4 regions of the Bacillus sp. SORGH_AS_0510 genome follow, and region 1 is predicted to be linked to each of the others. Evidence: riboswitches for the same ligand, from Rfam matches in the RefSeq annotation. Region 1 holds a riboswitch; each other region holds the start of a gene.

Region 1 (7,508 bases):
TCTTCACATACTCACTTCCCCATAATTAATTCATAACATTTTTTAAATCGATATTTTCTTCAATGTACTTGGATGCATAACCTTATGATTTGAAAGCTCTATGAGTTTCTTCTTTAGTTCGTACTTATTTAGATGGGCATAGGTTGAAATAAGCTCCTCGATTTCACTTATATATAGGTCAGATGTTTTACCAATATATATCTTCGGATAGATTTGATCTTCATTGACTTCTTCATCTTTCAATAGCTCTTCAAATAATTTTTCACCCGGCCTCATCCCTGTGTACTCAATACCTATATCATCAATTAAATTACCGGAAAGCTTAATTAAGTTTTTGGCCAAATCAACAATTTTTACAGGCTCTCCCATGTCTAAGACGAAGATTTCACCTCCTTTTGCTAGAGCCCCTGCCTGTAGTACAAGCCTTGAAGCTTCTGGAATTGTCATAAAGTACCGAACCATATCAGGGTGTGTAATCGTAACAGGTCCCCCTTTTTCAATTTGGCTTTTAAAGAGTGGAATTACGCTCCCTCTGCTCCCAAGAACATTTCCAAAACGAACAGCAACAAATTTTGTAGTGCTTTCTCTGTTCAAGTGCTGGATAATCATTTCAGCAAGCCTTTTGGTTGCTCCCATCACACTAGTTGGGTTAACGGCTTTATCAGTAGAAATCATGACAAATGTTTTAATTCCATGCCAGCTTGCTGCTTTAGCTACATTCATTGTGCCAATGATGTTATTTTTCACTGCTTCTTCAGGGTTATTTTCCATAAGTGGGACATGTTTGTGTGCGGCAGCGTGATAAACAACTTCCGGTTGATATTCCTCCATGACTGCCATCATTTTCTTTTCATCCTGTAGCTCCGCAATAACGGGAATAAAATCTATTGTTGAATTTTTATAAGTTTCTTTTAACTCCATTTCAATTGTATAAATACTATTTTCACCATGCCCTACTAATATCAACTTTTCCGGGGTGAAGCTAGATAATTGCCGGCAAATTTCAGAACCTATTGATCCACCAGCTCCTGTAACCAGGACAACTTTATCTGTAATATTCTCTGCAATACTATTAATATCTAACTCCACTGGATCTCTACCTAATAAATCTTCCACTAAAACGTCACGAAATTGTTGAACCGACACCTTCCCTGTCATTAAGTCCTCTAGAAGAGGGAGGATTTGTGTCTTAGCACTTGTCTTAGCACATTCTAAAAATATCTTATTTAACTGCTGTTTATTTAATGATGGGATAGCAATAACAATATTTTCGATCTTTTGTCGTTTTACTATTTCTTCAATTTTTTCCACCCCACCAAGGACTGGTATTCCCAAAATATCCAGCTTATACTTTTTTTCGTCATCATCAATAAAGCCTACCGGTAATAAGTTGCATTCATTATTCTTTTTCAGTTGTCTTGCTACCATCATTCCTGCAGATCCTGCCCCTACAATGAGTGTTCTCTTTTGATTATCATGTTTTTGCATGAAAGTATCTTGAAGGGCTCTCCAACAAAAACGGATACCTCCTATAAATGTCAAGTTAAGCAGCCATGTAACAATTAGCAACCTAGTAAATGTTTCATGAAATATTAGTTGTTGTACTAGTGCAGCAATCATAATCGTGATAGTTTCCACCTTCACTATACTGATTAATTCTCCCACACTCGCATACACCCAGGCTTTTTTATATAACTTGAATTTAAATGAAAGATAATGATGACAAAATAAAATAACAATAGAGCTAAACACAGCTGGGAGGGTTATCACTTCGAGGGTAGCGTTTACTAGAAAGTAACTAAAGAAAATTGCGGTAAGAACAATACAAGAATCTACACTTACAAATAGTGGTAATCTTTGTTTATAGGTCATTCGTTTCCTCCCCTTTATTTGAAAAAAGATTTAAGTATATACTCTTTAAAAGGGTATATACTTAAGTCTTTTTTTCAGGCATCTAACCTGCCCTCACATCACACTACCGACGACTTGCGTCTAAGGCTTTAGGCCCACAGCATGACCGAGTGCCTCCATTGATATTGGATAGGAGACATCACCATAAAGGAGAACACCTTTAAATTTGTTCTTAATATAGAACAAATGTTGTAAAATTTTTTCTGAAATTTTATTGAAATAACTTATCTATTCGAAACGTTCTCAAAATGAGTCTATATCAATTATAATAGTTCTTTATACAGAACATGTCAATTCAATAATTTTTAATTTTTACTGGTAAAACCATTCTTAAACTTACCAAAAAAAAGTTTGACACCCCCGCTAAACTGTAGTAAATTTTATAAATAATCTAAATAATTGATTTCTTATCAAGAGAGGTTGAGGGAATGGCCCTGCGACGCCTCAGCAACCTTCAATGGACCCATGTTCATTGAAAAGGTGCTAAGTCCTGCAAATTACTAATTTGCAAGATAAGAAGAATGACAAGTGTGTCGTACATACCAAAGTCTTCTTCTTATAAGAAGGCTTTTTTGTTTACCTATAAGCTTTAGTACCTTATAGCACTAAATCACCAAAGCGAAAACCATTCCCCCTCAACCATTAATAAAAGGAGTGAACGTTATGTACAAAATTGATACAAAATTAGCCCAAATTGGAAACCGTAGTGAGACTGCAACAGGTACTGTAAACCCGCCTGTATATTTTTCCACTGCTTATCGACACGAAGGCATTGGGCAATCAACAGGGTTTGATTACAGTCGGACCGGTAATCCAACACGTCAGCTCCTAGAAAAAACGATTGCTGATTTAGAAGCTGGGGATCAAGGATTTGCCTGCAGTTCAGGAATGGCTGCTATATTCACGATTCTTTCTCTGTTTCAATCAGGCGATGAATGGTTGGTAAGCGAAGATTTATACGGGGGAACTTACCGCTTATTAGAGCAAGGCTTTAAAAAGTGGGGATTACAAACTCAATATGTTAATACCTGTTGTCCGGAAGAAATCGAGGGTAAGATTACGCCTCAAACGAAAGCTATTTTTTTGGAGACACCTACTAATCCACTAATGCAGCAATCGGACATTGCCGAGGTTTCAAGAATTGCCAAGAAGCACGGAATTCTATTGATTGTTGATAATACCTTCTATACTCCCCTATTACAGCAGCCGATTCAGCTTGGTGCTGATATCGTCATTCATAGTGCAACCAAATATTTAGGTGGTCATAATGATGTACTTGCAGGGTTAATTGTCGCTAAAGGGAAGGAACTATGTGAAGCACTGGCATTTCATCATAACGGAGCAGGAGGCGTACTCAGCCCGTTCGACTCTTGGCTGTTAATGCGCGGAATGAAAACCTTGTCTCTTCGAATGGAACGGCACGAAAAAAATGCAAAAACCGTGGTCGAGTTTCTTTCTAACCATGAAGATGTGACAGATGTTCTTTATCCTGGACGCGGTGGAATGGTTTCTTTCCGTGTGAAAGATGAAGCTTGGGTGAATCCATTCCTGCAAGGATTATCGCTCATTACTTTTGCAGAAAGTCTCGGTGGAACAGAAAGCTTTATAACGTATCCTGCCACACAAACACATGCCGACATCCCTGAAGAGGTTCGAATCCAAGCTGGTGTTTGCAATCGATTATTGCGTTTTTCCGTAGGGATTGAAGATGCAGAAGATTTAATTGAAGACTTAACCAGGGCTTTTGCCAATGTGAAACAAGGGGTGACTGCATAATGGCTCACGAAGACTATACCTTTGAAACGAGGCTTCTTCATAATCAGCATAAAGTGGATCCGACTACAGGCGCAGTAAGTGTCCCCATTCAGCATGCTTCCACCTTCCACCAATTTGATTTCGATCAATTCGGTAAATACGATTATGGTCGAAGCTTAAATCCAACAAGGGAAGCCTTGGAAGATGTGATTGCTGAACTGGAAGGCGGTGTAAAAGGATTTGCTTTTTCATCTGGTATGGCAGCCATTTCAACAGCCTTCCTCCTGCTTTCTGCTGGTGACCATGTCGTCATTACTGAGGATGTATATGGTGGTACTTTCCGGATGGTTACACAGGTACTTACCCGCTTCGGCATTGAACATACATTTGTGGATATGACCAATTTAGAGGAAGTAAAGCAAGCGGTGAGACCGAATACTAAAGCATTTTACATTGAAACACCTTCCAATCCGTTGATGAAAGTAACCGATATTAAGGACATTAGCAGTCTTGCAAAGGAATTGGGTGCCTTAACTTTTGTCGACAACACTTTTCTTACCCCTTCTCACCAAAAGCCATTGGAATTAGGGGCTGATGTTGTCCTCCATAGCGCAACGAAGTTTTTATCAGGACATAGTGATGTCGTTGCCGGACTCGCTGTAGTTAAGGATGAAGACTTGGCGAAAAGATTAGGCTTCTTACAGAATGGATTTGGTGCCATATTGGGTGTCCAAGATGCCTGGCTCGTACTAAGAGGGATAAAAACACTTCATGTTCGTTTGGAGCAATCACAGAAATCAGCTATTAAACTTGCAGAGTTTTTAAATCAATATCCGCTTGTCAAAAAGGTCCATTATCCAGGGCTTGAAAGTCATCCACAATACCACATTCAGAAAAAACAAGCAGTGGGGCCTGGAGCCGTCCTATCTTTTGAATTAGAGAGTGAAGATGCACTTCGAACCTTCCTCGCCAATGTGGAAATCCCTGTTTTCGCTGTCAGCCTTGGTGCAGTCGAATCCATTCTTTCTTACCCGGCAAAAATGTCTCATGCCGCTATGCCACAAGAAGAAAGAGAAAAACGCGGGATTACCAATAGCCTAGTTCGTCTTTCGGTAGGTTTGGAAAATCCAGATGATTTAATTAAAGATTTTTCACAGGCGTTTGAGAAAGTAAGAAGTAGTCATCTAGTATTCGAGCGGGGAGAATAGCAATGAGTTTTTTAGAGAAATTAAAAAATCAAATCCTAATAGCCGATGGAGCCATGGGTACTTTATTGCATTCATATGGAAAGGATAGCTGTTTAGAAGAGCTAAATCTTTCTCAGGCAGAGCATATCCAAACGATTCATCAAGCTTATATCGACGCGGGTGCTGATGTTATTCAGACCAACACGTATGCGGCCAATTATTTAAAGCTGCAGCGATATGGTTTGGAGGATTCTGTGAAGGAGATTAATAGTGCGGCAGTCGCGATTGCAAAAAAAGCAGCCGTCCAAAGTCATTCGTACGTACTCGGAACTATTGGCGGGAACCGAGGAATTAAGCCGGATTCTATTACCATTGAAGAATTAAAGCGGAGCTTCCGTGAACAATTATATTGCCTTCTTCTTGAGGGAGTAGACGGTTTGATACTTGAAACCTTTTACGATCTAGAGGAACTCGAAACAGTTTTAACCATTGCGAGAAAGGAAACCAACCTGCCGATTATCGCTCAAGTCTCTCATCAGGAGCCAGGATTTTTGCAGAATCGAACGCCTGTCAATGACGCATTAAAACGACTTGAAGGACTCGGTGCTGATGTAGTTGGCCTTAATTGCCGGCTTGGACCACATCACATGCTCTTAGCATTGGAACAGATTGAAATACCTGACCATGCTTTTCTCTCTGCCTATCCAAACGCCAGCCTCCCTGCTTACACGGACGGTAAATTTCACTATGAGGGAGATGCAGACTATTTCCGAAGCTCAGCAAAAGCCTTCAGGGACCAGGGGGTACGGTTGCTGGGTGGCTGCTGTGGAACCACGCCAGACCATATTCGAGGCTTTGCGGTAGAATTAAAGAACAGTATTCCAGTTACTGAAAAAATAGTAAAATTAAAACCAAAGCAGATCATCTTGGATCCTCCTGTGGTAAAACGAGAGCTTGCTCCCCTGCAGGAAATCGTCAAGGAAAGGCCGTCGGTAATCGTAGAATTAGATCCTCCTAGAAAGCTGGATACAACGAAGTTTTTCGAAGGAGCAAAAGTGTTAAAAGAAGCTGGGATTGATTCCATAACTCTAGCGGATAATTCACTTGCAACGGTTCGGATATCCAATGAATCGCTGGGATATTTAGTGAAAGAAAAACTAGGAATGCGTCCGCTCATTCATATTGCCTGTCGTGACCGAAATATTATCGGCTTGCAATCACACTTAATGGGTCTGCATACACTTGGACTACATGATGTGCTTGCGATTACTGGAGACCCTGCAAGAGTAGGTGATTTCCCGGGAGCGTCATCCGTATATGATGTGTCATCCTTCGAATTAATCCAAATGATTAAGCAATTAAACGAAGGATTGTCTTTTTCAGGGAAGGACTTAGGGCAAAAAACGGCATTTAGTGTAGCTGCTGCCTTTAATCCTAATGTTCGCTCGCTGGAGAAAGCTGTGAAGCGGTTAGAGAAGAAAATCCAATTCGGTGCCGATTATTTCATCTCTCAACCTGTTTTTTCAGAAGAGAAGCTGATAGAAATCTATGAAAATACGAAACATCTTGAAGCACCTATTTATATTGGGCTCATGCCGCTAACAAGTAGTAAAAATGCCGAATTCCTTCATAATGAAGTGCCGGGAATTAAAATTGCCGATTCGATACGTGAACGCATGGCACGGTTGAACGATCAACCGTTGCAAGCGGCACGTGAAGGGATTGCCATAACAAAATCACTTATTGACACAGCTTTAGATTTATTTAATGGAATTTATTTAATTACACCATTTTTACGATACGAATTAACTGCAGAGCTGGCCCATTATGCCCGTCAGCGTGCAGGTGAAATGAGGGGGAACAACATTGCTGAAAACATCATTTACTGATCAGTTGAAGAAACGAATCCTCGTAATGGACGGCGCAATGGGAACCATGCTGCAACGAGCCGATCTTTCCGCAGAAGACTTTGGCGGAGAAGAGTACGAGGGCTGTAATGAACATCTAAATCTAACCGCTCCCTCTGTGATTGCGAATATCCACCGGGAATACCTGGAGGCTGGCGCAGACATCATTGAAACGAATACATTCGGAGCAACCAGCCTGGTGCTAGATGAATATGGTCTTGGTTACAAGGCCTATGAAATCAATAAAATTGCCGCTATGATTGCGATTGGCGAAGTGCAGAAGGTTTATTCTGAGGAATGGCCTCGTTTCGTTGCTGGTTCGATGGGTCCGACGACGAAAACTCTTAGTGTAACCGGAGGAACAACCTTTGATGAACTCGCGGCAAGCTATGAGGAGCAAGCTATCGGCTTAATCGATGGCGGCGTTGACTTGCTGCTACTTGAAACAAGTCAGGATATGTTAAATGTAAAAGCTGGCTTTGCAGGTATTCAAAGTGCTTTTTCAAAAACAGGAACGACTCTTCCAATTGTGCTTTCAGGTACGATTGAACCAATGGGTACCACGCTTGCCGGACAATCGATCGAAGCGTTTTATATTTCTGTAGAGCATATGAAACCTGCTGCAGTAGGATTGAACTGTGCTACGGGTCCAGAATTTATGCAGGACCATATTCGTTCACTTTCCAATTTGGCGACAACAGCCGTCAGCTGTTATCCCAATGCAGGTTTGCCTGATGAAGAAGGCCAT
Region 2 (7,508 bases), 440 kb from region 1:
CTCTTGACGGAGATTATTTTTGCAGTGAGCCTAGGGATTGGGATTAGCTTTTTGTCCAAAACACATGCTGCTCCAAAAGTGATCATTACACTCGTTGCCCAGTTGTCCTCCTTCTTTGGCGGGTCTTATTTTAGAATTGTGAATCCTGAGGGTTTCTTCAAATTTATTACGGAACTTTCTCCCCTTACCTGGATGAACAACGGCTTAACGAAATTAATCTATGCGAATGACCTTTCTGCGGCCATCCCTGCAATCTCAATTAATTTGGCTGGGTCACTCCTATTTTTACTAGTAGCAGTTATTTCTTTAAAAAGAAGGGAGGGGCTATAAATGAAAGATATCCTCTGGATAATTCAAAACACCTTACGTATGACGTTTCGCAAACGGAAAAACATCATCATGTTTCTCTGTATGCCGTTGGTTGGGATTTTCATTGCGCTGCTTGCCTATGGAGGGGGGCAAACACCAATCCTTGCAATAGGCGTCGTGAATCAAGATAAAAGTGAGATTACGGACCATACGATTGAATTTCTCAAAGGGCTAGAGAATGTAAAGGTTTCCGAGGTGAACACCGCACAGGGAAAGGAACGGGTGACATCCGGTAAGCTGGACTCTGTAATTACCTTTGAAAAAGGATTCTCGGAAAGCGTGCTGAAGGGTTCGCCTAATCATATCGAGATTAGCTCCATCAAAGGGGCAGCCGTGACTGGCTTCGTGAAATCGTATTTATATCAATATATTAATAATCTAGCAACCATCAGCCGAGCAGCAGAGGGGAATCAGCCGCTGTTCGAGCAGATGGTGGCGGACTATCAGCAAAGCCACTATAAGCTTGCGACTCATTCGGTGGAGGATGCATCGAAAAATAAGTATATGACCAATCAAACGATCGGCTTTTTGATTATGATTATGCTGATGTCGGCTGTGAATCTATCAGAAATCATTCTTTTGGAAAAAGAACAGCGGACCTACTACCGTTTACTATCGACACCAATCAATGCCAGGAAGTTTTTACTAGCGAATGTGGTCGTGAATATGATCGTTATGACCGTACAGATGTTAATTACGCTAACAATCATGAGAACGGTTTTTGATATGGGCGTGAACGTATCTTTCTGGGAAGCGGCCTTTGTCATGATCCTTTTCTCCTTGATTTCGGTCGGGTTGTCATTGGTGATTATCTCTTTTGCCAACAGCCGGAATGCTGCGAGTGCATTGCAAAACTTAGTCATCATCCCAACGGTTATGCTCTCCGGCTGTTTTTGGCCTGTGGAAGTGATGCCGAAAGCGTTGCAAAAAATCGCAGAATTCCTGCCGCAGCGCTGGACATTAGACACTCTAACGAAACTGCAGGAAGGAAGCAGCTTCAGCAGCCTGTACCTACACTACATCATCCTATTCGCCTTTGCCGCGGCCTTCTTCCTCATCGCCGTGTATCGGTTCAGCAGGAACAACACGACACAGAACTTTATCTAGTAGAGCGGGGACAGTCCCCCGGCGCTTTAGCGCACCGGGGGACTGTCCCCAAAAAAATTTTTTAGAGTACCTAAATAGTTGATTTGATAATAATGGAAACACTTACAATAGTAAAATAATATTTTCTGAGGATTGACAAGATAAAACTAGATTAGTAATATCAAAAATGTTAAAAAAAACTAATAATTCTTATCGAGAGCGACCGAGGGACTTGGCCCTATGACGTCCGGCAACCCCCTAATTGGGAAGGTGCCAATTCCAGCAGAATGACTTTCATTCTGAAAGATAAGCTTGAAATAATTGTTTGTATTTCGATGCTCCTTTCAGATGAAAGGGGCATTTTTTTTATGGAAAAACCAACTATTTCTCCCTTGTTAATTGGAGAAAGGAAAAAACATAAAATATCGCTTATTTAGAAAGAGAGGTCCTCGTTATGATTGAAATTCGTCATCTAACAAAGGAATATAAAACGAAAAATGGCACGGTCAAGGGAGTCGATGACGTTTCCTTAAATGTTCAACGAGGCGAGATTTATGGCATCGTAGGCTACTCTGGTGCAGGGAAAAGCTCGTTGCTCCGCTGCATCAACCTATTGGAACGGCCGACTTCGGGAAGCATTGCTGTCGATGAGACGGACCTTATTTCTTTAAAAGGGGAGAAGCTACGCTTAGCCCGATTAAAGATCGGCATGATTTTTCAACACTTTTACCTCATCAGTCAGAAAACCGTGTATGAGAATATTGCTTTTTCACTGAAGGCGGCTAACTATCCGAAGAATCAAATCAGCACTCGTGTGATGGAATTACTAGAAACGGTGGGACTTGCGGATAAGCGCGATGTGTACCCAGCCCAGCTGAGCGGAGGACAAAAGCAGCGGGTAGGGATTGCACGGGCACTCGCCAATAATCCAACAGTCTTATTATGTGATGAGGCAACCTCCGCACTCGATCCGACCACAACCAAGTCGATCTTGAATCTATTAAAAAAGATCAACAAGGAGCTTAACATTACGATTATTCTCATCACACATGAGATGGATGTAGTGAAAGAAATTTGCCACCGAATGGCGATCATGCAAGACGGCAGAGTCATTGAAGAGGGTGCGGTCTACGACATATTTGCTAATCCCCAAGCGGAACTCACCAAAGAGTTTATTGATAGTGTGGTTTCCTTTGACATTCCGCAATCAATCCTGTCTAGCTGTGATGGTCCTATCATCAAGGTGTTATTTAAAGGAAAAGTCGCCGGAGAGGGTGTCATTTCCGATATGTTGCAGACATTCAGTCTAAAAGGGAACTTCCTCCATGGTTCGATTGAATATATACAAGAATTGCCTTTGGGCATTTTCATTATGGAACTGAAAGGTGCGAAGGAGGAAGTTTCCTCGGCGCTTCAATACATCGAAGACCGTGCGGCACAAGTGGAGGTGTTACATAATGGGCATTGATTTTCAGCATCTGGTGGAGCTCATCCCTGATATCAATACAGCTTTTTTACAAACGATCTACATGATTCTGATATCCTTAGCGATTTCCATCGTCATTGGCCTTCCAGTAGGAATCCTGTTATTTGTTACTGACAAAGGCTTGTTTTTACAAAACCGCTTCATTCAAGTAACGATGGGATTCTTGGTGAACTTGATTCGTTCGATTCCATTTATTATCTTGCTGGTGGCGCTTATACCATTAACCAACCTCATTGTTGGTTCGACGATTGGACCAACTGCCGCAAGTGTTTCACTTTCAGTGGCGGCGATTCCATTCTTTGCTAGGATTGTCGAAACCGCATTAAGGGAAATTGACAAAGGGGTCATTGAAGCAGCGATTGCGGCGGGCGCAACGCCAACCATGATTATAAAAGATGTCTTGCTTCTTGAAGCGAGATCAGGAATCATATCGGGTATTACGTTAACCCTTATTAGTTTAATAGGGTTTTCGGCAATGGCTGGTACAGTCGGCGGCGGAGGAATTGGCGATTTAGCGATTCGCTTTGGATATTATCGCTATGACAATACAATCATGATTGCCACTGTCGTAATATTAATTATTTTAGTTCAGGTTATTCAACTGCTTGGTGATTTTGTTGCCAAAGTTGTAGATAAAAGAAGATAAAGGAAAGAAGGAAAAGGTCATGAAAAAGTGGTTTTTAGCAATGATTTTAGTAGTAGTCGTGGGTGCGTTAGCCGCTTGCGGCAGCAGTTCTGACAGCAAGGACAAAGCAGAGGCAAAATCAAAGGACATTAAATTAGGTGCTACTGCTGGCCCGTATAGCGATATGTTGAAGGAAGCAATTGTTCCAGGGTTAGAAAAGAAGGGTTACAAAGTTGAAATTGTAGAATTCAGCGATTACATTCAGCCAAACAAAGCATTAGATAATGGGGACATCCAAGCAAACCTATTCCAGCACTCTATCTATCTAGAGAATTTTGCGAAGGAAAACAACATGAAGCTGTCTGCATTGATTTCTGTACCAACAGCACCAATGGGACTTTACTCTAAGAAGTACAAATCATTGGCTGAAGTAAAGGACGGAGCGACCGTAACTTTACCGAATGACCCAACAAACGCAGCACGTGCTTTAAATACACTTCGCGATGAAGGCTTAATTACAATCAACGAGAGTGCCGATCCGTTGAAAGTATCTGAGAAGGATATTGTTGAAAATAAGAAAAAACTAAAGTTCCAAGCGATTGAAGCGGGTCAGCTTCCTCGGTCGGTGGACAGTGTGGATTTAGCAGCAGTACCAGGAAACTTCGCATTAGCTGCAAAAATGAATCTGCTTGATGCATTAGCACTAGAAAACATGCTAGATTCCTATCGCAATATCGTGGCTGTCAAAACAGAAAACAAAGATTCCCAGCTTGCAAAAGATATTAAAGAAGTTGTAGAATCTGCAGACTTTGAAAAAGTCATCGACGAAAAGTTCAAAGGCTTTGGGAAGCCTGAGTGGATGAAAAAATAAAAAAGATTGGGGACAGTCCCCCGGCGCTTTAGCGCAACGGGGGACTGTCCCCATTTTTGGCCTGGTTGAATAAAGTCAGAATGATTTTCATAAAGTTATGTAAACAGTCATTTTTGAAGGAAACATGGAGGAGATCTGTTTTAAAGGGGGGAGCAGCATGCAATATAAGAGGTCGATAATTGGTGGAGCCATTGCCATTGTTATTTTAGTAGTTGGCTTTTTTTCGACCACCACTGTTTCATCAGGTTATCGTGGAGTACTGTTGCAATTAGGGGCTGTTAAGCCAACGATTTTAACGGAAGGCTTTCATTTTAAGCTTCCATTTATCCAAACCGTTCAACCGATTGAGGTACGGGTGCAAAAGGAAGAAAGTTCGCAGACGGCCGCTTCAAAGGACCTACAAACCGTTACCACCAATGTAGCCGTTAACTTTTCTGTTAATCCAGAAGCTGTAAATAAACTCTATCAAGACATCGGAATGGATTACCGTTCCAGGATTGTTGACCCTGCGATTGCTGAAGCTCTAAAAGCCATTACGGCACAATATACAGCGGAAGAATTGATTTCCAAACGACCGGAGGTTTCAGCAAAAGTCAAAGAGATGCTTGCAGCGAAATTAACCAAATATTATATGATTCTAGAAGATATTAATATTAAAGAATTCGCTTTTAGCGAAGAATTCAATAAGGCCATCGAAGCCAAGCAAACCGCAGAGCAAAATGCGTTACGGGCACAGCGGGACCTCGAAAGAATCAAAATTGAAGCGGAACAGAAGGTCGCTCAAGCGGGAGCAGAAGCCGAAGCCTTACGTTTGAAAAAGCAAGAAGTCACTCCGGAATTAATCCAACTCAAACAAATCGAAGTCCAAGAAAAAGCTTTAGAAAAATGGGATGGCCGTCTACCGAGCGTTACAGGAGGAGCCACGCCGTTTATTGATGTAAATGGGCTGGAGAAACAGAAATAATAGAAATGGGGACAGTCCCCCAGCGCTTTAGCGCGCCGGGGGACTGTCCCCTCTTTTTTTGTTTTTTTAACTCATTTTCGGTTTAGCTACTAATCCTTGCTGTTCGGATGATGAATCCTTCTGAACCAGGAAGGAGGTTAGAAACGCTAAGATACTGCCCACGAATCCGAAAATAAAGAGGTGGTGAATGCCTTCCATGAAATTCACTCCACTTGTTAATAATGCCCCCATGATGGTGACGCCAATCGCGGTCCCCATATTTCGGCAGAACATAAAGAATGAAGTCGAGATTCCTTTTTCCGTTGGGCCGACAAGCTGTTGGACGCCGATCATTCCCACGGTTGTAAGAAGACCAAACGCTAATCCTTGAACAATCATCACTAAGAACACAAACCAGAACCCGTGGCTTGGGTCTAGCATCGTTAACAAGGCGCCAGACAAGAATAATAACGCATTCCCGATTATTAATAGAATGCGATAACCGTATTTGAGAATCCATTTACCCGCAGGTACGGCCGCCACCATCCAGCCAATCGCCGTTCCGAGTAAGGCAACCCCGCTAAGGAACAGCGACAGGCCGGCAATATTTTGCAAGAACAAGGGAACGAAGCTGGATGCCCCGAATAAAGCCGTCGTTCCAATAAAAGCATTGATGTTGATGCGAGAAATCATCTTATTTTTAAACATAGACAGTGGAACAATTGGTGACTCTTGTTTCTTTTCGAAAAAGTAAAAAACTACCAAGAAGACAATTCCAATAATTGCGAAAAGAACGCGATTATCCTTTACAATCGTATCTAATAGTAGGAACGTGACACCAATGGCAAACAGAATGGCGCCAATGTAGTCGACCTTCGCTTTTCTAGGTTGATAATTTTCTTTGTAAGGCAGCAGGGTGACAAACGAAATTAAGCACACCGGTAGATTCACAAAGAAAATCCAGCGCCAAGTCATAAACTCAACGAAAAACGAACCAAGCAATGGAGCGAGGACGGCAGATAAGCCCCACATCGCTGTAAATAAGGCTTGGATTTTGCCTCGTTTTTCAACGGAAAATAAGTCACCCGCAATAATTGCAGGGAATGGCATCATGAATCCAGCGCCAATTCCTTGTACGGCACGGAAAAGGACTAACTGCACCATATTGGCGGAAATTCCGCAAAGGAGCGATCCAACTAGGAATAGGAGGATTCCGGTGCCAAAGACTCTTTTACGTCCGAATAAATCGGATAACCGACCAGCCACAGGAGAAAGAATGGTGCTGGTAATCATATAGGACGCGAACGACCACGCATAGAGGTCAAACCGGCCTAATTCTTTTGCAATGATGGGCATCGTCGTATTCATAATCGTTGAATCGATGGACGCAACCAGCATCGCAAGAACAATACTAACCATCACAGTTGTTCTGCTCTTCATATATATATCCCCTTTGTTTTGAAAAAATTTTCGTAATGTAAAAATCTTGAACTTGAGATATATTAAAGCAAATTGCCCAGGCTGTCAAGAAGAAAACGCGGAGGGGCTATCGGTCTATTTAATAGATATGTAGATTTCCTTTAAAGATATGTAGATAACTTCAGATTTTATGTAGATAAATGTTATAAGTGTGTAGATATCTGTGGAAAACGTGTAGATAAATCATGAAAGTATGTAGATATCTTCAAAAAACGTGTAGTTAAGTAGGTATTAGGTCTATTTTTCCTGTAAAATAAAACAAATAGATTGTATAACGAAAGGAGGTTTTGCACATGGGTAGGAGAAAGTGGTGGATTATTGCGGCGATTATCTGGATGACCGGCATTTTCTGTGCGACACAGCTTCCATACTTCACAGGAGAAAACACATCCCAGACCATCGAAAAAGTGGTAAACACGGAACATAAAACGATAGATACACCCAGTGCGGACCATGGGGTGGTTAAGGTGCTCAACTTCCTTATTCGAAAGGCGACTCATCTTACGGTTTTTGGTATCTTAGCATTTTTATTGTTCAAATCTGTTGAGACTTCAAACTTTTCGTATCTTCTTGCATGGATATTAACGGCCCTTTACGCGATGAGCGATGAATATCATCAATCCTTTATGCCTGGAAGGACAGCAACTTA
Region 3 (7,508 bases), 2.3 Mb from region 1:
GGTCCAACCTGACCTGTATCTCCATCGATAGCATGTTTCCCACAAATCACCATATCTACTGGGAGTTCCTTACTAATTCTCTCTAAAGCTTTATATAAGGCATAACTAGTAGCAAGTGTATCTGCTCCGGCAAAAGCCCGGTCAGTAATCAGATAGCCTCTATCTGCACCAATTTCAACACTTTTTTTAATAACAGCTGTTGCCTGTGGCGGTCCCATTGACAGGACCGAAATGGTGCCACCTGTTTTCCCCTTGATTTTCACAGCTTCTTGAACGGCATGTGCATCATAAGGATTCAAAATGGCCGGGGCACTCCGGCGGTCGAGTGTGTTTGTTTTTGGGTTGATTTTAATGATTTTTGTATCGGGTACTTGTTTGACACATACGACAATGTGCATGTAGGACTTTCCCTCCTCCATATAGACTAAGATTGTTGAAAGCGTTTGCTTACTTTGGTTATAAAAAATGCTTTTATTAAGGATATATGAACCGTAACACAAGCATAGTACCAAACAATGGTGGTTTTCTTTATTTTCTTTCTAGGCTCTGTTAAACTTGCCTGTTGATTTCCGCTCCAGGCACGAGCGGTTCGTGGGTGTTTCGGCGAGCCTCCTCGACGCAAGCGTCTGCGGGGTCTCCCCTGAACCATACTCCCACAGGAGTCTTCGTGCCTTCCGCTCCAATCAACAGGATGTATAAATCAACACTGTTCTTTAACAAAGCCTCTTTCTAAAAGTCATCAAAATTTGGATAAGATGTGCAGCATAACTAATTTTGTGTAGATTCAAAGGCGTAGGTAAAAATAATAATAAGTTGATGTCATAACTAATTGTGGTAAAATATGGAGTTAATCATGGTGTGAGTATGTCTTTAAATAGTACTAATATAACTATATGAAATATTGGGATATAAACAATGATAAAAATCACAGTCATGTCTAAAAATGGAGATTTTCTGATGAAAATAAAAAAGGAGGAAAGAAATGACTGAGGTAATATTCGGAAGTGTTCTCTCTGCCTTATCAACAGGGGCTGGGGCATTAATAATATTGTTTATCCACCATTCAATAACACATCGGTGGAAGGACGTATTATTAGCCTTTAGCGCTGGAATTATGATGGCTGCTTCTACGATCGGCCTAATTCCGGAGGCTCTCAAGTATGGAGGTTTTATTTCACTCTTTGTTGGAGTGTGGTTAGGGGTTGGTGTGCTAACTCTTCTTGAAAAAAATATTCCGCATATTGATTTGCAGCATACTAAAAGTGGCATTCAATTTGATGAAAAAGCTCTGTTAATTATTTCAGCAATCACTCTGCATAATATCCCGGAGGGCTTGTCTGTAGGTGTTAGCTATGCTTCTTCAGAAGGAGATACTGGCAATTTAATAGCACTGGCAATCGGGTTCCAAAATGCTCCTGAAGGCCTTCTTGTCGCTCTCTTTTTAATCAATCAGCAAATAAGTAAATGGAAGGCCTTCATTATTGCAACCTTAACGGGCGCTATTGAGATTGTTACTTCATTATTAGGGTATTTATTAACGTCATATGTTCAAGGCCTTGTTCCATACGGCCTTTCCTTTGCGGCAGGTGCGATGCTTTTTATCATCTATAAAGAATTAATTCCCGAAAGTCACGGAGATGGAAATGAGCGGGTATCAACCTATGCTTTTATAATGGGGCTTCTACTTATGGTTCTAATCATTGATATATATTAATAGAAGTAGTTCACATCAATGCCATTAAACTAAAACTTTAGGCCAAATCATGATCATTTGTTTAAATGCAATCTTTACTTCTTCATTTGGCCTAGAAGCTTGTCCCATTTCTCTATGGTACGCATTTATTAGCTCATCTAGTTCCTGGCTGTATTTTATTGTTTCCTCACTTGTATATCCTAGCGTATTTGCACTATTTATCATTAATTCCCTTTTGGCCCTGATCTGTTCAATCATTTCATATTGGTTATTACTATCCTTGTACAATGTTATCCTCCTACTCAGTACCCTTTTACTGTAATACACTAAAAAAGTTAACTACTTGAAAGATTATGACAAGAATTTCTATAAAAGTAAATACATTCGCAAAAGTAGACAAAACATTCTAATTCTTTCGCTTTTCGACAATTTCCTATGTTTTTTTCAAGTATTTACGACAATTATTTCCTTAAACCTCAGGGTACTTTTTGACAAAAAATAGAAATAATAAGATAATAGAGAAAAGTTATGAACCAGTATTTGTATTTTTGTTCGCTATATAATACACCCAATAACATTTTACCAAAATACTTCCAATCTCAAACTAATTGGATAAAAAAACTGGCTGCATCTGCAGCCAGTTTTTTGTTCTTATTGCTTTACTTCTTCCTTTTCGTAAATTGGAACCCAGCCTTCTGTTGTGACAAAAATTCTTACCGCGACAACCTTTCTATCTTCTTCTAATGTAAAGTAGTGTCTTGTGTTTTCTGGAACTGAGATTAAATCACCTGGATTTAAATGGACTTCAAAAAACTCTCCATCTTTTCCTTGAATGACAAAAACACCATGACCACTTACGATAAAACGAACTTCATCATCAGTGTGATGGTGCTCGTTTTTAAAATTAGTAAGTAATACGTCCAGATTAGGTGTGTTTTCTGATAATGAAATCACATCCTGTGCTTTATATCCCCGTCTCGCAGAAATGTCGGCAATTTCAGCTTCGAAAGAATTTAAAATCTCTTCTTTTTCTTCATCACTTAAAAGATATTTTTCTACTAATGATGCAGGGAGTTTGTTAATATCCCAATTTTCATAAATGACTTCCTGACTTTCTAAGAAGCTTGCAACTGCCTCCTGCTCATGAATTTGATCATCTTTCTGTTGAAATGTAATATACGCCATTATAAATCAGCCTCACTTTTTTATTTTTGTTCCTGTCAACTTGTCTGTTGATTTCCGCATCAGGCGCGAGCGGTTCGTGGGTGTTTCGGCGAGCCTCCTCGGAGAAACGCGCCTGCGGGGTCTCCCCTGAACCATACTCCCACAGGAGTCTTCGCGCCTTCTGCTCCAATCAACAGGCGTGTCAAATCAACACAGGACTTTAAACTTGCCTTCTCTTTTAGACTACTTTAAATAATTGGTATGGTTTATGTTCGAGCAATCGTAATTGGTAACGGAATAGAAATTCGGATGCTTCAAGTATTTTTTTCGCTTCGAATGCATTCCGACCCCAGACTGTGATTCCATGATTCCGAATTAATACGGCTCCGCTATCTTCGGAAACATGCTCTGAAAATTTATTTGCCAGTGTAGGAATGTGTGCGAAATTACGAATAATCGGTATTTTTAAAACTGCATCTTCTTCCCAATTTATCAAAGGCTTTAATTAATTCTTGGCCTTTAAAGGTAACCTCACCATGGTCACCATAGACCTCTGAAATGACATTATTATCAATCGTATGAACATGTAAGCTACAACCAGCATTGGTTTTACGATAAATTTCCACATGAAGTAGTGTCTCTGCCGACGGTTTTAAATGAGTCTCTTCTACAGGACGACCAAATTCATCTACAAGTAAAAAGTCTTCAGATGTCCGTTTGCGTTTATCCTTTCCGCTTGCTGTTACCAAAAATTGAAGCGGATGATCACTCACCTTAATTGCAAGGTTTCCACTTGTCCCCATAAACCAATCTCTCTCTGCCAATTCATCCTTAATATCGGCTAATTCTGCCCATCTTTCCTTTAACATAGTTCACCCACCTCAATTCTTTTATTGATTTCCTCGATACAATCGAAGAAAGTATGAAACCCTTGATGGTTAATACCCCATTCCATACATTTTTCCTGAAGCAAATCCCTTGCTAACAACAAAGTCCGCATGTTTAGCCGCCTCTAAATCCGTTACAGAATCGCCAATTACGATTTTGAAACTCTCATTTGGATGGTTCAGTTTACGCATTATACTTGGCTTACAACAACCACAATCATTGTTACAATAGGAATCGCATTCATGCGGCCAGAGAATTTTGATTGTTTCTCCTGAAAAATCCGAATGATTACAATAGACTCCATCAAATGGGGCGTATTCTGCCAAGATTGGATGAACAAAAAAATCTATCCCGCCACTTACAATGTAGAGTGGAATCCCTTTTTCACGCACAAAAGCTACAAACTCCTTGAAACCAGGTCTAATTTTTGCATTTTCGATTGCGAACTCCGTTATCTCTTTCTTCTTATCACTAGGTAATAAGGAAAATAATTTCCCTACACCCTCATTAATGGAAATCTGTCGCGATAGAATTAAATCCTTAATTTCCACCCATTCGGGAGGAGCAAATTTTTTCATTATGGCAATGATGTTATCACTTTCAGTAACAGTCCCGTCAAAATCACAATAAATAACCGGCTTTGCCATCTATACCGTCACCTCAGCATTTCCCCATAGCTTTAGCGCAGTTTTTAGTTCATCATACTGTTTAGCCCCTTCTGCTAATGTCAATCCTCGCAGATTTGCATCAACAGCTTGGCGGAAGGCAAGACCTCCCCCACGAGCACCATCTGGATGACCATGAACGCCGCCACCTGCATTTATCACTGAGTCAATACCAAAATCACGGATTAACAAGGAAACCAATCCAGGATGAATTCCTGCTGATGGTACTGGAAATGCCTTTTTAAAAACATCCTCTATTGTCAATTCACTTGCAATTGAAAGGGCCGCAGTTTTCTCTAGCGCAACCGTTCCGTATGGTGATGGGAAAAGGGATAAATCAGCACCTGCATAACGAAGCAACTTCCCGAGAAGCAAGGAATGGGAAAGGCCAAATTCCGGCGAAGAGGTCAATGCCCCGCTAACAGCAGGATGAGCCATTAACGGCAACCCAATTTCATTGTCCTCTCTCAACTCTTGTAGAACATCCAATCCATAAGAGAACACATTAAATAATAATAAATCGGCACCAAGTTCAGCGGCCTTTTTTGCCTTATTCTTCAATTGTGATGTTCTTCCTGTTAGGTTTACTGCATATAGGGTTCTGTGCCCGGTTTCTTCATGGACCTCTCTTAAGACTTGTTTCCCCGCTGTTATTCTTTGCTCAAAAGGAGTAAGCGCGTTTTCAAATAGGATTTCATCGTCCTTGACTAAATCCACTCCACCTAGAGCTTGTTGCTTTAACTGCTCTGCTAAAAAGTGAATATCCTTACCAAGCACTCCTTTAAAAATGCTCATAACTAGTGGTCTATCATAAACGTTTATTTTTTCTCGAATCCCTTCGATACCGAATCTAGGACCAGGGAAATGACTTTTTAAGACATCATCAAACTGTAAATCTAGTAATTTTATTTTTCCATCTAGTGATAATTTTCCGAAAACAGTGGTTAGAATCGCTGGTAAATCATTAGAGAAATTTAGGGTTGGATAAGCAATTCGTATAATCGCCTGACCCTCTTTTTCCCAATCTTTCCCCTCAATGGAAACGACTCTGCCCTTATGCTTACGCAGTTGGTTTTGTTCGAGTTCAGGAAGGTTGGTCCAAGAACCAACGGTTAATCCAAGGGCTATTTCCTCGGCTTTTTTTTCAGGATTATTTTCATCATGTACAAGATATGTAGCAATAATTTCAGTCATTCTTTTCAACTTCCCTTCAAAAAAAACATAAAAAACCTCTTCGAAAAGAAGAGGTTAGCATCAAGAAACTAACATCTTCTCATCTTTCAGCCAGTTGCTGCAAGAATTAGCACCGTGCTTAACTTTAGTTAAGTCGGTTGCCGGGCTTCATAGGGCTTTTCCCTCCACCTGCTCTTGATAAGAAAACGATTCGTAATTATTCACATTTTTAAGTTGTAAAACTTTATTTTGGATTATCGCAAGAAAAAAAACATTTGTCAACCTATTTTTTGAACATTTCTAAACAACTAATTCTTCTGACAGCTTCAGCCAACCGATCTTCGGATGATAATAACCCTACACGAACAAAGCCCTCACCGAATTCACCAAAACCAATACCAGGTGCAACCATAATGTGTGCTTGGTCAAGCAGGATTTCAGCAAATTGTGCGGATGTGTACCCGTCTGGTACCTTAAGCCATGCAAAAAAAGACCCGTTAGGCGCTTTCACATCCCACCCAATCGAACGTAGACCGTTAATTAACACACCTTTTCTGCGTTCATACAGTTCGTTTAATTCTTTTACACAATCTTGAGACCCAGTTAAGGCAGTAGCTGCTGCTTCCTGAACAGCTCCAAATATACTTACATAAAGATGATCCTGAAGAAGTTCAATCGCTGAAATCACACTCTCATTCCCCACAGCAAAACCAACACGCCAGCCCGCCATATTATAGGTTTTAGATAGTGTGTAGATCTCGATTCCTACTTCTTTTGCCCCTTCGGTTTCTAGGAAACTGATTGGTCTATGACCGTCGAAACCGATGGCACCGTAAGCAAAATCATGAACAACACAAATATTGTGATCGTTTGCTAGTTTCACTGTTTCTATGAAAAATTCTTCAGTGGCAACAGCACCAGTAGGATTATTAGGGTAATTCAGAAACATGACCTTTGCTTTTGATAACGTATCGGAAGAAAGTTCGTTGTAGTCAGGTAAAAATGCATTTTTCTCCCTCAATGGCATTGTAACCATGTCTGCTTTTGCCAGTGCAACCCCCGACCAATAATCCGGATAGCCAGGATCGGGTACAAGAATGGTATCACCCGGATTTAACAAACATTGAGGAATCTCCACAAGTCCTGCTTTGCCCCCAAAAAGGATAGCCACTTCCTTATCAGGATTGATCGTTACGCCATACTCTCTAAAGTAAAAATCAGCTGCAGCCTGCTTTAAATATCTATGCCCCTGAAACGGAGAATATTTATGATTGATCGGGTTAGCTGCCGCCTCCTGTAATTTGGACACGATATGTTCCGGTGTTGGCTGATCAGGGTTTCCTTGTCCTAAATTTATAACGTCATGCCCTTCGGCAATATACTCACCAACCTTCTTTACAAGGCCTGCAAAAAATTGTTTTGGCAGACTATTTAAAAGCTCTGATGGTGGAAATTGTTTCATTACTCTCTCACCTGCTAACTCTTTACAAATTTTTGTTGAAATTCTAGTCACAAATGATATAACTTTTATAACAGCTTGTAAAGAAAAAATTCTGATATTTCGAACCGGAGGGAAAATTCCTTGAAATTAAATATTTCTTGTATACAAATGGATATCGCCTTTGGTAATCCAACTGAAAACTATCTTGCCGCAGAAAGACTAATCGAAATGGCAATGGAAACCAAACCTGACATTCTCGTCTTACCTGAACTTTGGACTACCGGATATGACTTAACACGACTTGATGAAATTGCAGATAAGCAAGCGAAACAAACGATACAATTTCTACAGGAGTCAGCTAAAAAGTATCAAGTTCATTTCGTGGGAGGATCCGTTGCAAACCATAATGAAAACGGAGTAAAAAACACTTTGATCATCATTAACAAAGAAGGCCAATTGATCCACCAATATAGTAAATTGCATT
Region 4 (7,508 bases), 2.9 Mb from region 1:
GGATCGGGCAATTAGAATCATTTGTTTTTCTGCAAGAGAAAGTTCACTCACTAGCTTCTTTGTAGATAGAGTGATATTCATATCAGCTAAGACTTGAGCTGCTTTCTCATGCAGAGCGCTCCAGTTCATCCACTGTTTTTTCCCCATTCGGTGAACCGTGTCCATCAACATAATATTCTCGGCAACGGTTAAATTCGGAATCAGTGCTGTATCGACTTCTTGATATACAATTTGAATGCCTGCGTCCTGTGCATCCTTTGGAGATCGAATGTTCAAGGTTTCTCCATTTAGAATAATCTCACCACTATAGTGATCATAAGCTCCAGAGAGAACCTTCATAAGAGTCGATTTTCCTGCACCATTAGCTCCAATCAATGCCTGAATCTTTCCTGTTTCTGTTGTAAAATGAACCTGATTTAAAGCCTTCACGCCTGGAAATTCTATCGTTATATTTTTCATTTCCAATGTCGAACGCATGAGTATCATCCCCTCTATCAAGCAAACACTCTCTTAATCAATTGATAAAGAGAGTGCTTATAATAAAAAAGTTATTATTTATAATGCTTCTTTAACGTCTTCATCCAATCTTCTTCAAATGCATCTGACTTACCCCAACCAGAAATGATGTTTGATAGATTGACCATGTTCACAGGATCCTTAGACTTTTGAAGATTTTCTTGTGAAACTAGTGATGCTTCTAAATCATATGTTTTCGGTGTTTCTTCACCTGCTAGCTTTTTAGCAAGCAATCTCATATCAACTGCACCAATAAGCTTCGGATCAACTGCAGCTGTATATTTCCATGCACTACCTTTTCTTTGAATCTCTTGTAGGTCCGCATTCGAAACATCGATACCATAAATTTTTACTTCTTCCCGACCCGCTTCTTTTAGTGCACGTGCAGCTCCGATAGCAAAAGCATCCCAAGTAGCAAAAATGGCATCCAGTTTTCCTTTTGGATATTTATTTAACATAGCGGCAACTGCGTTTTGTGTTTGCACACTTGTATCTGCAGCGGCAACTCCAAAGCGTTCAACTTCTTTAATACCTGGGTTTTTAGACAAGACATCTTGGTACACTTTATTACGTCTTACCATTGGCGGGAAACCGTCTACCCAAAGGTATGCAATATTGGCTTTCCCCTTTGTTTCCTTCACAAGCTGATCTAATGCTAATGTTGCTAATGCTTCATCATCTTGAGATGTAAGTGTTACACCTTCAACTTCAGCCAACTTTGGATTGGAGTCAAACGCAACTACGCTTTTTCCTTTTTCAACAATTTTCTTCACGTCGTTCACTGTCGCATCATCGTCACCATGAGAAATCACGAAACCATCATAATCCTGATCTAAAGCTTGATTAATGGCATCATGGAATTTTGCTGTATCACCGTTAGCTGTAAATACATCTACTTTTAAACCTAATGCTTCTCCCTCTTCTTTAGCTCCTGCTAAGAATTGAGCTGTATGATCGTCACCGCCAATTTTACGGATGACTTTAATCTTTAATTGATCACCTTTAGTAAAGACCTCTGGTACTCCTTCAAGGGAAACATTTTTATTTCCACTTGCTTTCTTCGCTTCTCCCCCAGATGCACAGCCTGTGAGCAATAGGCTTGCAGCTAATGTAGATACAAGCACACTTTTAAATAGATTTTTTTTCATGATAAAAGCTCCCCCTTTTTGTTTTCCTTACCAAACTAAATTATTCCCATCGGAGAAGTTTTCTTTTAGGTAAAATAAAAAACCTCTCCAGAAAAGAGAGGTTTCATCGCAAATTAAGGACTACTCCTCTCTTATCTCTCAAAACAATAAATGTTTTGCAGGATTTAGCACCAATTCCATGTCGGAACGGTTGCTGGGCGTCATCGGGCCAGTCCCTCTGCCACTCTTGATAAGAGAACGTATTGTTGATTTAAAGTATTAAACTAAATTTAAACTCACATTAACAAGTTGTCAATAGTATTTTTAATATTTTTAATAAAGTAATAACTTTCTTCTTATTTTATTAAGGAGATACTACTAAAAGTTATTCCTTTATTCTCCTAAGAAATTTCGGTATGATTATATTTAGGGAAACGAAATAAACTAAAGAAAGAAGTGTTACCATCCATGAATAAGCAGGAAAGTGCAAAGCGTAATTTACTGATTATGTGGTTTGCCAACTTCTTTGTAGCAGGAAGTATGACGATGGTCATGCCGTTTATTTCGCTTTACATAGAGACATTTGGGGACTTTTCAGAAAAATATGTCCAGCACTGGTCAGGCATTACTTTTGGAATAACATTCGTTTCAGCCTTTCTCTTTTCACCTGTTTGGGGAAAGATTGGTGATCGGTATGGACGAAAAAAAATTCTAATCATATCTGGATTAGGGATGGCCTTTTCCATCTTCTTAATAGGGTTTGTTCATTCTGTCTGGCAGTTGCTTGTGCTTCGGTTTTTCATGGGCTTTTTCTCAGGGTTTATTCCGATGTCACAGGCATTCATCTCTACTCAAACACCAAAAGAGAGTGCCGGCCGCGTCCTAGGTACACTACAAACGGGAAGTATTACAGGTTCGTTGTTAGGACCTATGCTCGGAGGAATTTTAGCCGATACACTCGGCTATGCGACCACTTTTAAATGGACATCTATTTCCATATTTGTATCTGCAATGCTTGTAATCGCAACAAAAGAATTTCTGGTAGAACCACCAAAGGGGGCCAAATCTCATTATTCCAGTAAAGAGGTCATTAAACATATCCTACGAAATCCGGTTTTATTAACGGTACTCCTTATCTCTGCACTTGTTCAAATCGCCCATTTCAGCATTCAACCTATCTTGTCATTGTTTGTGAGTGACTTGCATGGACCAGATAATGTCGCCTTTTATTCCGGAATTGCTTTTTCAGCTGCGGGTCTTGGTAATTTATTGATGTCGCGAAACTGGGGAAAAATTGCCGATAAATATGGGTATATCAAAATATTAGTCATCCTTTTATTTTTGGCAGGAATTGTCTACTTACCAGGAGCGATTGTGACAAGCCTTTGGCAGCTGGTCATTATCAGGATTGCCTTAGGTGTGACCATTGGCGGCATCATTCCTGTCCGTATCGCCTATATCCGTCAAGAAGCCCCAATTACTATGCAAGGGGAAGTCCTTGGCTATAATAATAGTTTACGATTCCTCGGCAATATCATTGGACCGATGCTAGGTGGCTTCCTCTCAGGCTACTTCGGATTTTCTGCTGTCTTTATCAGCACGAGTGCCTTATTAATAGTTAGTGGTCTAATTTTGCTCGTATCAGTGCTGCGTCATCCTAAGCTTGTTAAACATACAGCTTAATTACTTATTCAATATACAAAAGTTACCAAAATCTTTATCGAAATAAATTAGGTTATTCCCAAAATATATGATACAATAATTCTACCATTTGAATTACTGTTTCATTTGTGTGCCCTACTCATTTCATGAGTGGGGTTTTTGTTATGTCCTTTTTTTAAAATGGCCGCTCTAGGCACGAGCGGTTCGTGGGTGTTTCGGCGAGCCTCCTCGACGCAAGCGTCTGCGGGGTCTCCCCTGAACCATACCCCCACAGGAGTCTTCGTGCCTTCCGCTCCAATCAACAGGATGTATAAATCAACACGGTTCTTTAACACAGCCTTTGAAATAAAAAAAACAGACTCTAAATTAGAGCCTGTTTTTTTCAACGTTGTTATTAAGCTTTACGAACGTTAGAAGCTTGTGGTCCACGTTGACCTTGCTCAACGTCAAATGTTACTGATTGACCTTCGTCAAGAGATTTGAAGCCTTCGCCTTGGATAGCTGAGAAGTGTACGAATACATCGTCTCCACCTTCGCGTTCGATGAATCCAAAACCTTTTTCTGCGTTAAACCATTTTACTTTACCTTGTTCCATGTGTGTTTCCTCCTGCTGTGTGCTTTTGCACACATTGTGGTACTATCCTTGCACTCAGTGATCATCAAGACGAAAAGTTTATCTTATACTATCCTTTACACCGAACAAAAATAATTCTTACTTAGTATAACATTTTACAATCGTATTTGCAAGAAGACAATAAAGAGCGTCCTTTAAACAGAGCTTAATCTTTTGAAATATTGGCTTGCAACTTGGTAAAATCAAGGTCCTGATAATAGCTATTCTTAACCAAGATATTTGGACCTAAGCACGAAACAGCCGGACAATGACAGCTTAATTCCTTCGCTATACCTGTGTTTTGCCAGGCTTGATAGGCCTCTTCAAGTGGGGTTGTTTGGATATTTCCTAAAGGAGGTGTATCTCCGAAGTCCGTTACAATAATATCACCGCTAAATATGTTCACATTCAACCGAGAACGACCATCTGGATCATTTCTGACGGTTACATTTTTACTCTGATAAAGCCTGTTTAAAAGGTCCAGATCCTCCTTGTTACTGCTGCATGCATAGAATGGCAATGTGCCAAACAGCATCCAAATCTTCTCATCTCTAATGTCCAGCAAGTGATGGATGGCTGATCTAATTTCATCCAAAGATAAAGTTTCAAGATTGCTAGCAAAGTCACTTGGATACATTGGGTGCACCTCATGCCTCTGACAAAGCATTTCTTCTACAATTTGACGGTGAATACGTTCCAAATGTGGAAGTGTCCTCTTATTCAACATCGTTTCTGCCGAAACCATGACTCCTGCTTTTACGAGTTCTCTACTATTTTCTATGATCCTCTTAAAATATTTTTCTCGCTGCACATAATCAGGTTTACGCTCCATTCGAGCAAAACCGCCTTCAACGAAATCGTCTACAGTGCCCCAATTATGTGAAATATGTAAAACATCCAAATATGGAATAATTGGTTCATATCGATTTAGTTCTAAAGTTAGGTTCGAATTCATCTGCGTTCGAACCCCACGCTCATGGGCATATTTTAAGATAGGTAGGACATAATCTCTGACAGAGGAATGAGAAAGCATCGGTTCGCCACCTGTAATACTTAACGAACGCAAGTGCGGAATTTCCTCTAATCTTTGTAAAATAAGCTCAATTGGAAGGGCTGTTGGATCCTTTGTCTGAAGGGTATAGCCTACAGCACAATGCTCGCAGCGCATGTTGCAAAGTGTTGTAGTAGTAAATTCTATATTGGTAAGCAGGGGTTTTCCATATTGCTCAATATCTAAATATGCTTCCCAAGGATCGAAATGAGGGGTAATTTTTTTTAGTGTCTTCATACGAACTCCTTCATTTTTGTAGTAGGAAAAACTTTATTATTATAGCGTATTTCGTAACGTAGATGCCAACAATAATTTGTTAAAATCATTTGAACGTAAAATTAGTATATTCTATGGCGATTTCTCTATTTCCATTGGCATATGCATGGATTCCCGTATAATACATATTTGTTCAGGTATTAGTGAAAAATAATAGGATAGTAAATGAATTGTGGATGGTGGTAGTAGATATGGAAATGCAGCCTTTGAATGAAGCCGAAAAGCTAGCCTTAAAAAAACTGAAAATCTTTCGGCAAAGCATCCTCCGCTATATTTTACGTTCAATGCTTGCAAGTATGTTTATTGGTTTTGGTGTCATTGTTGCGTTTAAAACTGGAAATTTCTTTTATGTAGTAGATTCACCGTTTGCCTACCCTATGGCAGCACTTACCTTTGGAGCAGCGATTATACTGATCGCTTATGGTGGCGGTGATTTATTTACTGGAAATACGTTTTATTACACCTATGCTGCACTCCGCAAGAAAATGACTTGGATGGAAGTACTAAAACTCTGGGTCTCTAGCTATGCAGGAAATATTTTAGGTGCAGCCGTCTTTGCCTTTATTATTTTTACAACAGGACTTTACGCCAGTTCGTCAGTAAATGGTTTTCTTCTTCATGTGGTAGAGGTGAAAATGCAAGTTCCGACAACTGAATTATTCTTTAGGGCAATCCTTTGTAATTGGCTAGTTTGTATGGCCTTTTTCCTCCCCATGGGGCTAAAAGGGGATGGACCAAAAATGTTTGCTATGATGCTATTTGTTTTCTGCTTCTTTATTTCCGGATATGAACATAGTATCGCTAACATGTGTACTTTTGCGATTGCTTTGGTATTACATCACCCAGGAACCATTTCTTGGGCTGGCGTAATCCACAATCTCGTTCCAGTTACAATCGGAAATCTGATAGGTGGAGCTGTATTTATGGCGATGATGTATTATTACGTAAATAAACCGTTTTTAGATGAATATCAAGAATAAGAGATAGAGGATGTCCCAAATGTTTTGGGACATCCTCTTTAATGTCGAATGCTATCACTTTTCCCATTTTTCGGGAATATCGACAAATTCCCGGGGAAATAACAACAAATTTCGGTGATGCATCGACAATGTTTTGAAATATTCTAACAACTAAACAACTGGAACAAAATGACTTACTTACTTTTTTTACTTAAAAAATAGACATAAGCCTTTATCATAAAGTAGCTAACCTCTTCTGGGAGGAGTTCCTTTATTGGCTTTAGACGATCACGTCCTGCCTTTTCTACTGCTTTTTCTAAGAGCGGAATATATTCCTCTGGGATATGCTTTGAAAAATCGACCTCTAAACCCTGCTGTGCACATTGGAGTAAATGATTTTCAACCGTACTAACTGCTAAATCCCGCTTTTCAGCAATTTCCTTAATAGAGTAATCACTATGATGTAATTCCAATGTCTCCTTATGCGAATCCGTGACCGTCCTTTTTGCGGGTTTTTTCGCTGTCTTCTCCACAGGACTCTGCTCACTTTGATAATCTGGATTATTTTCAACGAATGTGAGTATTCCCTCGATAAACTGAAGTCCATATTTTTGGAGTTTGAGTTCACCCACACCGCTTACCTGTAAAAACTCCTCGTTTGTAATCGGCAGTTTGACACACATATCCTTTAATGTTGCATCTGAAAATATTACAAACGGCGGGACTTTTTCCGAATCAGCAATTTGTTTACGCACTTCCCGTAACACTTCGAATAACGGATCGTTCTTAGAAACTTGTTTGACTTGAACCGTCTCTCGACGGAACACCTGTTGTTTTCCTAATAAAACATCCTTCCCCTTTGGAGAAACAAATAGAGTAGGAAATTGGCCTTGCTCAATGGCTATCAGCTCTTGCGAAATCAAGAATTCAATAAAGTCACTAACATCTTTTGCACTCTTCTCCTTCATAATTCCGTAGGTAGGAAGACTGTTAAAACCCATTTCAACTACCTTTTGATTTTTCGACCCTGTCAAAACCTGTGCTGTGATGGTTTTACCAAAGCGTTGCCCCATCCGAATGACACAGGACATGACCATTTGTGCTTCTCGGGTTACATCAATACTAGTTCTAGTATCCAAGCAGTTACCACATCTACCACATGGCTCTGTCTCTTGTTCACCAAAATATTTTATAATAAATTCCTGCAGACAGGCTTCCGTATGACAGTAATCTACCATTTGCTGAAGCTTTTCTAACTCTTGAGTAATTCGTATGCGATCACTGGATTGGTCAATAAGGAAGCG

Evidence for each region. A riboswitch is a leader RNA that binds a small molecule or an ion and turns the genes downstream of it on or off. The one in region 1 is predicted to bind S-adenosylmethionine.
Region 2: it holds a riboswitch for S-adenosylmethionine, as region 1 does, so the genes downstream of both, QE429_RS05225 (methionine ABC transporter ATP-binding protein) here and QE429_RS07210 (methionine biosynthesis PLP-dependent protein) in region 1, are expected to answer to the same signal.
Region 3: it holds a riboswitch for S-adenosylmethionine, as region 1 does, so the genes downstream of both, mtnW (2,3-diketo-5-methylthiopentyl-1-phosphate enolase) here and QE429_RS07210 (methionine biosynthesis PLP-dependent protein) in region 1, are expected to answer to the same signal.
Region 4: it holds a riboswitch for S-adenosylmethionine, as region 1 does, so the genes downstream of both, QE429_RS21860 (sugar ABC transporter substrate-binding protein) here and QE429_RS07210 (methionine biosynthesis PLP-dependent protein) in region 1, are expected to answer to the same signal.

The regions. Positions count from the first base shown of each region.
Region 1 covers NZ_JAUTAU010000001.1:1,422,380-1,429,887, reverse strand. The annotation lists gene QE429_RS07220 (sugar transferase) at 1-7, opposite strand, end outside; gene QE429_RS07215 (polysaccharide biosynthesis protein) at 43-1,872, opposite strand; SAM riboswitch class I at 2,316-2,430, shown strand; gene QE429_RS07210 (methionine biosynthesis PLP-dependent protein) at 2,575-3,687, shown strand; gene metC (cystathionine beta-lyase) at 3,687-4,874, shown strand; gene QE429_RS07200 (bifunctional homocysteine S-methyltransferase/methylenetetrahydrofolate reductase) at 4,877-6,742, shown strand; gene metH (methionine synthase) at 6,720-7,508, shown strand, end outside.
Region 2 covers NZ_JAUTAU010000001.1:981,045-988,552, forward strand. The annotation lists gene QE429_RS05215 (ABC transporter permease) at 1-330, shown strand, start outside; gene QE429_RS05220 (ABC transporter permease) at 331-1,476, shown strand; SAM riboswitch class I at 1,663-1,768, shown strand; gene QE429_RS05225 (methionine ABC transporter ATP-binding protein) at 1,910-2,923, shown strand; gene QE429_RS05230 (methionine ABC transporter permease) at 2,913-3,587, shown strand; gene QE429_RS05235 (MetQ/NlpA family ABC transporter substrate-binding protein) at 3,607-4,437, shown strand; gene QE429_RS05240 (prohibitin family protein) at 4,595-5,401, shown strand; gene QE429_RS05245 (MDR family MFS transporter) at 5,468-6,820, opposite strand; gene QE429_RS05250 (VanZ family protein) at 7,153-7,508, shown strand, end outside.
Region 3 covers NZ_JAUTAU010000001.1:3,697,147-3,704,654, forward strand. The annotation lists gene QE429_RS18875 (electron transfer flavoprotein subunit beta/FixA family protein) at 1-398, opposite strand, end outside; gene QE429_RS18880 (ZIP family metal transporter) at 983-1,714, shown strand; gene QE429_RS18885 (aspartyl-phosphate phosphatase Spo0E family protein) at 1,739-1,981, opposite strand; gene QE429_RS18890 (1,2-dihydroxy-3-keto-5-methylthiopentene dioxygenase) at 2,345-2,878, opposite strand; partial or broken gene QE429_RS18895 (methylthioribulose 1-phosphate dehydratase) at 3,096-3,726, opposite strand; partial or broken gene QE429_RS18900 (2-hydroxy-3-keto-5-methylthiopentenyl-1-phosphate phosphatase) at 3,720-4,392, opposite strand; gene mtnW (2,3-diketo-5-methylthiopentyl-1-phosphate enolase) at 4,393-5,604, opposite strand; SAM riboswitch class I at 5,681-5,788, opposite strand; gene QE429_RS18910 (pyridoxal phosphate-dependent aminotransferase) at 5,867-7,045, opposite strand; gene QE429_RS18915 (carbon-nitrogen family hydrolase) at 7,166-7,508, shown strand, end outside.
Region 4 covers NZ_JAUTAU010000001.1:4,294,452-4,301,959, forward strand. The annotation lists gene QE429_RS21855 (sugar ABC transporter ATP-binding protein) at 1-477, opposite strand, end outside; gene QE429_RS21860 (sugar ABC transporter substrate-binding protein) at 552-1,664, opposite strand; SAM riboswitch class I at 1,793-1,900, opposite strand; gene QE429_RS21865 (MFS transporter) at 2,112-3,326, shown strand; gene QE429_RS21870 (cold-shock protein) at 3,700-3,900, opposite strand; gene yfkAB (radical SAM/CxCxxxxC motif protein YfkAB) at 4,085-5,206, opposite strand; gene QE429_RS21880 (formate/nitrite transporter family protein) at 5,437-6,225, shown strand; gene recQ (DNA helicase RecQ) at 6,399-7,508, opposite strand, start outside.